Regions from separate parts of the Mycobacterium sp. MMS18-G62 genome, predicted to be linked through region 2. Evidence: predicted binding sites of a transcription regulator. Region 2 holds the regulator's gene; the other holds the start of a gene.
What was found. Region 2 encodes LexA, which represses DNA repair genes until DNA is damaged. Its sites were predicted from a motif close to CGAACANNTGTTCG; they were not measured.
Positions count from the first base shown of each region.

Region 1: a site for LexA is predicted at 1,518-1,531, ahead of cofD (2-phospho-L-lactate transferase). Genes of this name have one in related genera too.

Region 1 covers NZ_CM132662.1:3,280,998-3,285,875, reverse strand. Annotated here, with positions in the region: gene ACWW36_RS16365 (DUF3499 domain-containing protein) at 61-480, opposite strand; gene ACWW36_RS16360 (metallopeptidase family protein) at 611-1,033, shown strand; gene ACWW36_RS16355 (WhiB family transcriptional regulator) at 1,043-1,444, opposite strand; gene cofD (2-phospho-L-lactate transferase) at 1,736-2,719, shown strand; gene ACWW36_RS16345 (coenzyme F420-0:L-glutamate ligase) at 2,716-4,065, shown strand; gene ACWW36_RS16340 (NUDIX hydrolase) at 4,062-4,604, shown strand; gene manB (mannose-1-phosphate guanylyltransferase) at 4,586-4,878, opposite strand, start outside.
Region 2 covers NZ_CM132662.1:4,040,389-4,045,266, forward strand. Annotated here, with positions in the region: gene ACWW36_RS20145 (acyl-CoA dehydrogenase family protein) at 1-68, shown strand, start outside; gene ACWW36_RS20150 (LGFP repeat-containing protein) at 192-2,165, shown strand; gene lexA (transcriptional repressor LexA) at 2,169-2,873, opposite strand; gene ACWW36_RS20160 (LysM peptidoglycan-binding domain-containing protein) at 3,083-3,532, shown strand; gene nrdR (transcriptional regulator NrdR) at 3,695-4,159, shown strand; gene ACWW36_RS20170 (PhzF family phenazine biosynthesis protein) at 4,170-4,853, opposite strand.

The sequences.
Region 1 (4,878 bases), 760 kb from region 2:
CCGTCGCGCCGTCGGCGCACGCCGACTACTCGGGCCTAGGGCCTTAAGCCGGTTCGGGGTTTAGTCACTGGGGTCTGGCAACACCCGCAGGTGGCCCCGCCGGCGTCCGTTCGACTCGGGTTTGCGGGCGGCCGGCGCCATCAGGGCACCGCCGTGCACACCGGTGACGGGATCGGAAAACCCTGCCGCCACGCCGTTCATCGGACCTGGGCCGTCGCGTCCTTCACGCACGGCATCGGCGAGCGCGACGAGATCGTCTTCGTCGGGATGAGAGGGCAGCGGCCCCGCGTGGCGAACCAGCTCCCAGCCCCGCGGCGCGGTGATGCGGCCGGCGTGCGCCACGCACAGATCCCACGAATGCGGCTCGGACACCGTGGCAAGGGGACCGACGACGGCCGTCGAATCGGAGTAGACGAAGGTCAGCGTCGCGACCGCATAGTGGGGGCACCCGGGCCGGCAGCAGCGACGGGGAACGTTCACAGCGAGAGGCTATCGTGCGGAATCGCCGTGGGCCGCCGGACACGCGCAGCCGCGGAGGCGACGATCTCCAACCGTTACTCTTCATCTCGTGGCCGAGCAGAATCTGCGGCGATCGCGTCGCGGCCGGGAAATGCGCGGGCCGCTCCTTCCGCCGTCGGTGCCGGGCTGGCGGAGCCGGGCCGAGCGCTTCGACATGGCGGTGCTGGAGGCCTACGAACCCATCGAACGGCGCTGGGCCGACAGGGTGTCGGCGCTGGACGTCGCCGTGGACGAGATACCCCGTATCTCACCGAAGGATCCGGACGCGGTGTCGTGGCCGCCGGAGGTACTCGCGGACGGTCCGATCGCACTGGCGCGGCTTATCCCAGCCGGGGTCGATGTCCGCGGTAACTCGACTCGGGCGCGAATCGTCTTGTTCCGCAAGCCGATTGAGCGACGGGCGAAGGACACCGTCGAGCTGGCGGAGCTGCTGCATGAGGTGTTGGTGGCTCAGGTCGCCACCTATTTGGGCGTCGAACCGTCTGTCATCGACCCGACGATCGATGACGAATAAAACGTATGCCTAGACGATGCCGCGCTTGAGGCGACGGCGTTCGCGCTCCGAGAGCCCGCCCCAGATGCCGAAGCGCTCGTCATGGGCCAGTGCGTAGTCGAGGCACTTGTCGCGCACCTCGCACCCCATGCAGATTCGCTTGGCCTCGCGGGTCGAGCCGCCCTTCTCGGGGAAAAACGCCTCGGGGTCCGTTTGCGCGCACAAACCGCGCTCTTGCCAAAGTTCATCTTCGGTAGTTGCCGGGGCAACTTCATATCTCTCGGGTTGCTCTGGCACCAAACTCAATTGGGGCCGTCCCGGTGTCCCAATTGGTGTCGGTCCGGTAATGGTGTGACGGGTGTCGCCTACTGAGCCGAGAATCCGGTTGTCAAATCGGTCGTGGTGACCGAAATCGACCTGCTCAAAAGCCATGTTCCGCCTCCTCACCTGGTCTCGTAGATCGTTAAATTAAGCCCCACTATTGTTATGTGCGGCCATCTCAATTCGAACAAGTGATCGAATCTCGGTCTGCGACACCGGAACCGGCCGGCCAACCGCGAAATGACACTGGTGTGATTACACACGTGTTAGCTGCCGCGGTCAAGCGCTAGAACAGAAATTCATACCATTCCGTGATCGGAATTCGGCGCGTCGCGGCGTGGCGTGTCTCTCACACCCCCGCGCCGCCACCGGTTCCGGCGCGACGGCCTAGTGTCGGTCGATGTGAAGGTCACGGTTCTGGTCGGCGGTGTAGGGGGCGCGCGCTTCCTGCTGGGCGTGCAGCACCTGCTGGGCTTGGGCCAATTTGGCGGGTCCCAATCCGATAACGAACTCACCGCCGTGGTGAACATCGGCGACGACGCGTGGATGTACGGCGTGCGGATCTGCCCGGACCTGGATACCTGCATGTACACCCTCGGCGGCGGCATCGACCCGGAACGCGGCTGGGGGCACCGCGACGAAACCTGGCACGCCAAAGAAGAGCTCGCCGCCTACGGTGTGCAGCCGGACTGGTTCGGTCTCGGCGACCGCGATCTGGCCACCCATCTAGTGCGCAGCCAGATGCTGCGCGCGGGCTATCCGCTCTCGCAAGTCACCGAGGCCCTGTGCCAGCGCTGGGCACCCGGCGCGCAGCTGCTGCCTGCCAGTGACGACCGCAGCGAAACCCATGTCGTCATCACCGATCCCAGCGACGGTGAGAAACGCGCGATCCACTTTCAGGAATGGTGGGTGCGCTACCGCGCGAAGGTCCAAACGCACAGCTTTGCGTTCGTCGGCGCCGACAAGGCCACCGTCGGCCCCGGCGTCGCAGAGGCGATAGCAGAGGCCGACGCGGTGCTGCTCGCGCCGTCCAACCCAGTGGTGAGCATCGGCGCGATATTGGCCATCCCCGGTATCCGGGGCGCGCTGCGCTCGACGAAGGCACACGTGATCGGCTACTCCCCCATCATTGGCGGAAAGCCGTTGCGCGGCATGGCCGACGAATGCCTGTCGGTCATCGGCGTGGCGAGCACTTCCGAAGCGGTCGGCGGCTATTACGGTCCACGTTCCGGCGTCGGCATTCTCGACGGATGGCTGATCCACGAGGGCGACCACGCCGAGATCGAGGGCATCGAGGTCCGGTCGGTGCCGCTGCTGATGACCGATCCGGCGGCGACGGCCGAAATGGTCCGTGCGGGGCTGGATCTCGCGGGGGTGAAGCCGTGACCGAGCACGGTTCGGCCGCTGCGGTCGAACTGCTTCCCGTGGCCGGGCTGCCCGAGTTCCGCCCTGGCGACGACCTGGCCGCGGCGATCGTCGAGGCGGCACCGTGGTTGCAGGACGACGACGTCGTGGTGGTCACCAGCAAGGTGGTGTCCAAGTGCGAGGGCCGCATCGTCGCCGCGCCGTCCGACCCCGAAGAACGGGACGCGTTGCGGCGCAAGCTGATCGACGCCGAAGCCGTGCGGGTCCTGGCACGCAAGGGCCGGACCTTGATCACCGAGAACGCGCTCGGCCTTGTGCAGGCCGCCGCCGGTGTCGACGGCTCCAACATCGGCGCAACGGAATTGGCGCTGCTCCCCGAAGACCCCGACGCCAGCGCGGCGACGCTGCGGGCAGGGGTACGGGAACGGCTCGGCGTCACCGTCGGCGTGGTCGTCACCGACACGATGGGCCGGGCGTGGCGCAACGGGCAGACCGATTTCGCGATCGGCGCCGCAGGCCTGACGGTGCTGCACGGATACGCAGGGGCCCACGATCGCCACGGAAACGAGCTGATCGTCACCGAGATCGCCGTCGCCGACGAGATCGCGGCGGCGGCCGACCTGGTCAAAGGCAAGCTGACCGACATTCCGGTCGCGGTGGTTCGCGGGTTGACGTTGTCGGACAACGGGTCCAACGCACGCACCCTTTTGCGGCCCGGCGAGGATGACCTGTTCTGGCTGGGCACCGAAGAAGCCATCGCGTTGGGGCGCAGTCAGGCCCAGCTGCTGAGGCGGTCGGTGCGCCGATTTTCCGAGGATCCCGTCGCGGCCGAACTCATCGAGTCCGCCGTGGCCGAAGCACTCACCGCACCCGCACCCCACCACACCCGGCCGGTGCGGTTCGTCTGGATACAGGACACGGCCACGCGTCAGCGGCTGCTGGATCGGATGAAAGACAAGTGGAGCTCCGACCTGGCCGGCGACGGAAAACCGGCCGACGCAGTCGAGCGTCGCGTCAGCCGCGGTCAGATCCTCTACGACGCACCGGAACTGGTGATCCCGTTCATGGTTCCCGACGGCGCCCATAGCTATCCCGATCCGGCCCGGACCGCGGCCGAGCACACGATGTTCACCGTTGCGGTGGGCGCCGCCGTGCAGGCGCTGCTGGTGGCCCTGGCCGTGCGCGGTGTCGGCAGCTGCTGGATCGGCTCGACGATCTTCGCCCCTGACCTGGTTCGCGACGAGCTGGTATTGCCGCCCGAATGGGAGCCGTTGGGCGCCATAGCAATCGGCTACCCCGAAGAGGGCACACAGGCATCCGGGCCCCGCGATCCGGTCCCGACCGACGATCTGCTGGTGCGCAAGTGAGCCTTCATGCCTCGGCCGTCGAGATCTTGACCGGTTGGGAGGCACCGGATCCCGCGCAGGACACGCTGCGACACGCCGTGCTCGCGTTTCTTGCCGCCCGCCCGGACGGGTGCCTGCGCGAGTGTGTGCCCGGCCATGTCACGGCCTCGGCGTTGGTGCTCGACCACACCGGCACGCACGCACTGCTGACGTTGCACCCGCGGTTCGGCCGGTGGCTGCAACTCGGCGGCCATTGCGAGGCAACCGATCCCGACATCGTTTCCGCTGCGCTGCGGGAAGCCACTGAGGAATCCGGCATCGACGGCTTGACCATCGACCCGGAGCTGGCCGCGCTGCATGTGCATCCTGTCACCTGCTCGCTCGGCGTGCCGACCCGCCATCTCGACATGCAGTTCGTCGTACACGCACCGGCCGACGCCGAAATCGCGGTCAGCGAGGAGTCTTTGGACCTGCGGTGGTGGCCGCTACACGCGCTTCCCGAGGAGTGCGACTTCGGCCTGACGCAACTAGCGAGCGCCGCTCAGACGTCGGTCGAATAGCGGATGCCGCCGTCGGGAATCGTGACTCCCGGCCACACCCGCGCGCCGCGCAGCAACTCGCAGCGCGCACCGATGTCGGCGCCGTCGCCGATCACACCGTCTCGGACCAACGCGCGCGGACCGATACGTGCACCGAAGCCGATGATCGAGCGTTCGATCACCGCGCCCGCGCCGATGCGCACGCCGTCGAAGATCACCGCACCGTCAAGCCGTGCGCCCGCGCCGATTTCGGCGCCGCGGCCAACGACCGTTCCGCCGATCAGCAACGCGCCGG
Region 2 (4,878 bases):
TCCAGACAATTTATGGCGGAACGACCGAAATCATGAAGGAGATCATCGGCCGCAGCATGGGCGTCTGAGCCCGGACAGGTATTTTCTCTCCAAGATCGGCGATGCTCCTTGGTATTCGTCGTCTGCTGACGCAAAGTTGACGGGCGCGATACTTTTCAAGGAATTTTTTGCGCTGATTGCGGGGAGGATAAATGAGCGGGCGTAGCACGGTGCTCGTGCGGGCGGCCATCGGTCTGCTCGCAGTCGGAGTGGCCGTCCTGCTGGCACCGGTCGCGGCGGCAACTCCGGAAAGTGACGCCAACGACGCGATCAACGCCGCATATGACGGAGGCGGTGGCCCCACCGGTGCGCTCGGCCCCAAGGACGGTGACGTCTATCCGGTCGGAGAAGGCTTCGGCCAGAACTTCGCAGGCGGCAAGATCTTCTTCACCCCCGCCACGGGCGCCCACATCATGACCGGCGCGATCCTGGAGAAGTACGAGTCGCTGGGCGGACCGGGCGACAGCGACCTCGGATTTCCGACCATCGACGAAGGCCCGGGCCGCGCACAGGACAGCCGGAACACCACGTTCAGCGCGGCCGATAAACCGGTGATTTTCTGGACCCCTGGCACTGGAGCGCGGGTGGTGCGCGGAGCCATCAACGCCGCCTGGGACAAACTCGGAGGCTCGGCCGGGCAGCTGGGCGTGCCCGCCGAGGACGAGATGTACCGCGGCGCCGTCGTCTCGCAGAAGTTCACCGGCGGCGAGATCTCTTATGACACCAAGGCCAAGACATTCACGACTGATCCCCCTGAGCTGGCAGGTGAGCTGGCCGGCCTGACCATCCCCGAAGACCCGACCTCGGCCATCAACGCCGCGCGGCGCGCCGCAGGCGGGGCGCTGGGACCGCTGGGCGCCGCGCAGGGCGCCCCATATCCGATCGGCAAGGACGGCCTCGGCCAGAACTTCGCAGGCGGAAAGATCTTCTATAGCCCCGCTACCGGAGCGAACGTCGTCACCGGTCAGGTGCTCGCCAAGTACGAAAGCGTCGGTGGCCCGCAGGGCGACCTGGGCTTCCCGACCTCCAACGAGGTCGACGGTGGGCTCCCGACCGAAAGCCGGATGACCAGTTTCGCCGCCGAGGACCAGCCGGTCATCTTCTGGACACCCGACTACGGCGCGGTCATCGTGCGCGGCGCCATGAATGCCGCCTGGCAGAAACTGGACGGCGCCGCCGGCCCGCTTGGCGCGCCGATCGCCGACCAGACCGAGAGCGGCGATGTCCTCACGCAGCGGTTCAGCGGCGGAGTGGTCTCGTGGGACCGGTCGAAGAACGCGTTCAGCACCGAGCCGGCCAATCTGGCGTCCCGGCTCGCCGGTCTCAAGGTGCCGGGGCAGGACGTACCCAAGGAACCGACCGCCCCTGCGGGGTCAAACACCAAGCAGCACAAGTGGTTTGCGCCGAACTGGTGGTGGCTGCTTGCGCTCATCCCGATACTGGTGTCGGTCGGGCTCGTCGCGTTCGCGGCGGTGCGCAACCGCCGCCGCGGCCGTGACGACAACCGGCTGGAAGGTGACGACGCCGGCCCCGGCGTCGCGCCCTACGAACCAGTGACCGGCGGCGCGGGGCAGCAACCGGCCGAAGACGAGCGGGCCGCCGCGCTGTTCGGTGATCGCTACGCGCAGGAGGGACTTGGCTCGTTGCCGTCCTCAGCAGCAAGCCACGACTATCCGCCGGCGCCGATGAGCCTGTGGGGATCACCTGAGCACACCGACCACCCTGATCACCCCGATCACACCGACCATGCCGACGACGCGGTCACGGCGCAGGAACCTGCGGTGAGCCAGGAGTCCGCCGTGACGCCGGAACCCGTTGCGGCGCAGACGGTGGAGGACGACCCCGACAAGGTCGACACGACGCCGACCCGCGTCGAGCACGACCCTCTCACCGATACCGGCCGTCACGCGCGAATCGTGATCGAAGAACCGGCGCCCGAGGACATTCCATTCCGTCTGCCGCTGGAGGATTCCGACCAGGCGCCGGAGGGTTTCCCGATCAAGGCGGACACCAAGTCGGGGTTGTACTGGGCGCCCGGAAGCGCGCTCTACGACGACGCGCGTGCCGAAATCTGGTTCGTCAACGAGGAATTCGCCCGCACAAACGGCTTCGTCAGGGCGAATTGACGGCTAGATCTTGCGGATAACCGTGACGACCTTGCCGAGCACGGCGGCGTCGTTGCCGGGAATCGGGTCGAACGCGGGGTTGTGCGGCATCAGCCATACCTGACCACGCGTTCGCTTGAACGTCTTCACGGTGGCTTCGCCGTCGATCATCGCCGCGACGATGTCGCCGTTGTCGGCGACGTTCTGCTGACGAACGACGACCCAGTCGCCGTCGCAGATGGCCGCGTCGACCATCGAGTCGCCGACCACCTTGAGCAGAAACAGTGAGCCCTCGCCTACCAGCTCACGTGGCAGCGGGAAGACGTCCTCCACGGCTTCCTCGGCAAGAATCGGGCCGCCGGCGGCGATGCGGCCGAGCACCGGCACGAACGTCGGTTCCGGCAGGGCATCCGACCCCGCCACATCGGTCGCGACGATCGGCGTCACGCTGTCGTCGACGCCGCGCACATCAACGGCCCGCGGCCGGTTGGGATCGCGCCGCAGGTAGCCCTTGCGCTCGAGTGTCCGTAACTGATGAGCCACCGACGACGTCGACGTCAGCCCGACGGCGTCGCCGATTTCCCGGATGCTGGGCGGATAGCCGCGAGAAGTCACCGACGCGCGGATGACCTCCAGAATGGTGCGCTGACGCTCGGTCAGTCCTTCGGTGGGTGTTCTGCGCCCAGTACCGACGGTGCCGTCCCCGCTGTCGCTGCTGTCGTCGCTCATGGCGCCGAATGTAGTCCGCCCACCGAAGATAATCAAACATGTGTTCGAGGCGTGTCGCCTTCGCGGGTCAGCCCCCGATCGGCCGCCGAAATTTGTCGGTGGGTCGCTCTATCGTTTGCAACAGTTCGATCACACGTTCTATAAATCGAACATGTGATCGAGTATGTTCGAACACAAGAGCGAAAAACATCGGAGCGGAAGGCAGGCACATGACGATCCTCGACACCCGAGAATTTGAAGCGACGCCGGTGGTCAGGCCGGGATTCCGGCAGGCAGGCACCGGCCGGCGGCCCAAGTCCCAGCGTCCGGGTGGGGCACCGATGCGCTACCGCGGTAGCGGCGTTCTGGTGTCGCGGGCGTCGCACCGCCGCAGGCCCATCACCCCGGCGACGACGGTGGGGCTGGCGCTGATCGCGGCGGCGATCACCGTGTGGCTGGGTCTGGTGGCTCAATTCGGTGAAATGGCGGCCGGCACCACCGCGGTGCCGGATCGACTGGCCGTGGTTCAGGTCCAGATGGGGGAGACGCTGCAGCAGGTCGCCCATCGAGTGGCTCCTGAGGCTCCCGTGGGCCAGGTGGTAGAGCGCATCCGCGAGCTCAACCAACTCGATTCCGTGGCGCTGGACGCCGGTCAGACCCTGATCGCACCGATCGGCTGACGGCGGCCCGTGAGCAGTGAAAGACGCTGCCGCCCAATGTCTCTGGCCGTCAGGGCCGCTGTCTGCCGGCCAAACTCCCCGGTGCTGGGCTACTCGGGGGCTGCGCAGGTACGCTCAGAGACGTTCGAGGTAGTTGTCTGTCCGCGTGGCGAAGGAGCGGTGATGCACTGTCCGTTCTGCCGCCATCCCGACTCTCGCGTGGTCGATTCCCGCGAAACCGACGAGGGCCAGGCCATTCGGCGTCGCCGCTCCTGTCCGGAATGCGGCCGCCGGTTCACCACCGTCGAGACGGCGGTACTCGCCGTCGTCAAGCGCAGTGGCGTCACGGAGCCGTTCAGCCGGGAAAAGGTGATCCGCGGTGTGCGGCGGGCATGCCAGGGCCGTCAGGTCGACGACGACGCCCTGAACCTGTTAGCCCAGCAGGTGGAGGACGCCGTTCGGGCGACGGGCTCACCCGAAGTGCCCAGCCACGAAGTCGGGTTGGCCATTCTGGGGCCGTTGCGTGAGCTCGACGAGGTGGCTTACCTGCGGTTTGCCTCGGTGTACCGCTCGTTCGAATCCGCCGAAGACTTCGAACGAGAGATCGAGGCACTGCGCGCGGCCCGCGACGTCGCGGCACAGGGCTGACCGACCGCCCTCAGATCTGTTTGATGCCGTCGCTGACCACGCGACCGGCGATGCGGACCCAACCTTCCGGGCTCCATTGCGTGTAGATCACCGAGCCTTTGCCCTGCACGATCGTCAGGTCGCGGCTGAGGTAGTCGGTGATCCGCACCGCGGCCGCGCCGGTCGCCTCATCCTCGGGCACACCCAGGCTCGCGGCGAACATCCGCGCGCGCAGCACGCCCTGCTCGCGGTCGGTCCATGTCCACACGAAGTTCTGCACGTCGTCGGGGTAGTCGTCCGGGTCTGCGGCGAACAGCTCATCGGTTGAGGCCACGTCGTAGATTGCGAACTCCGGCGCCCACTCCGAGCGCGCGCTCACTGCGGTCACATCGTCGTCGTAAGCGACCTGCACGATGCCGGCCGGGACCTGCAGCGTGTGGATGGGTGTGCCTCGGTCGCGCAGCCACCACGATGCGCCCACGGTCGGATGTCCGGCGAACGGCAGCTCGATGGCCGGGGTATAGATCCGCGCGTGTGCGCTGCTCGCTCCCTGTTGCGGCACATCGATGAATATCGTTTCGCTGTAACCCAATTGGGTGGCGATGCGCTGGCGGTCGCCGGGCTCGACGGTACTGGCGTCGACGACGCCGAGAGGGTTTCCGAAGTTGCCGTCAGGGTCGGTGAAAACGCGCAACACTGTCACGTCGATGGCCATGGGCCGATGCTACGTGGTGACGCGA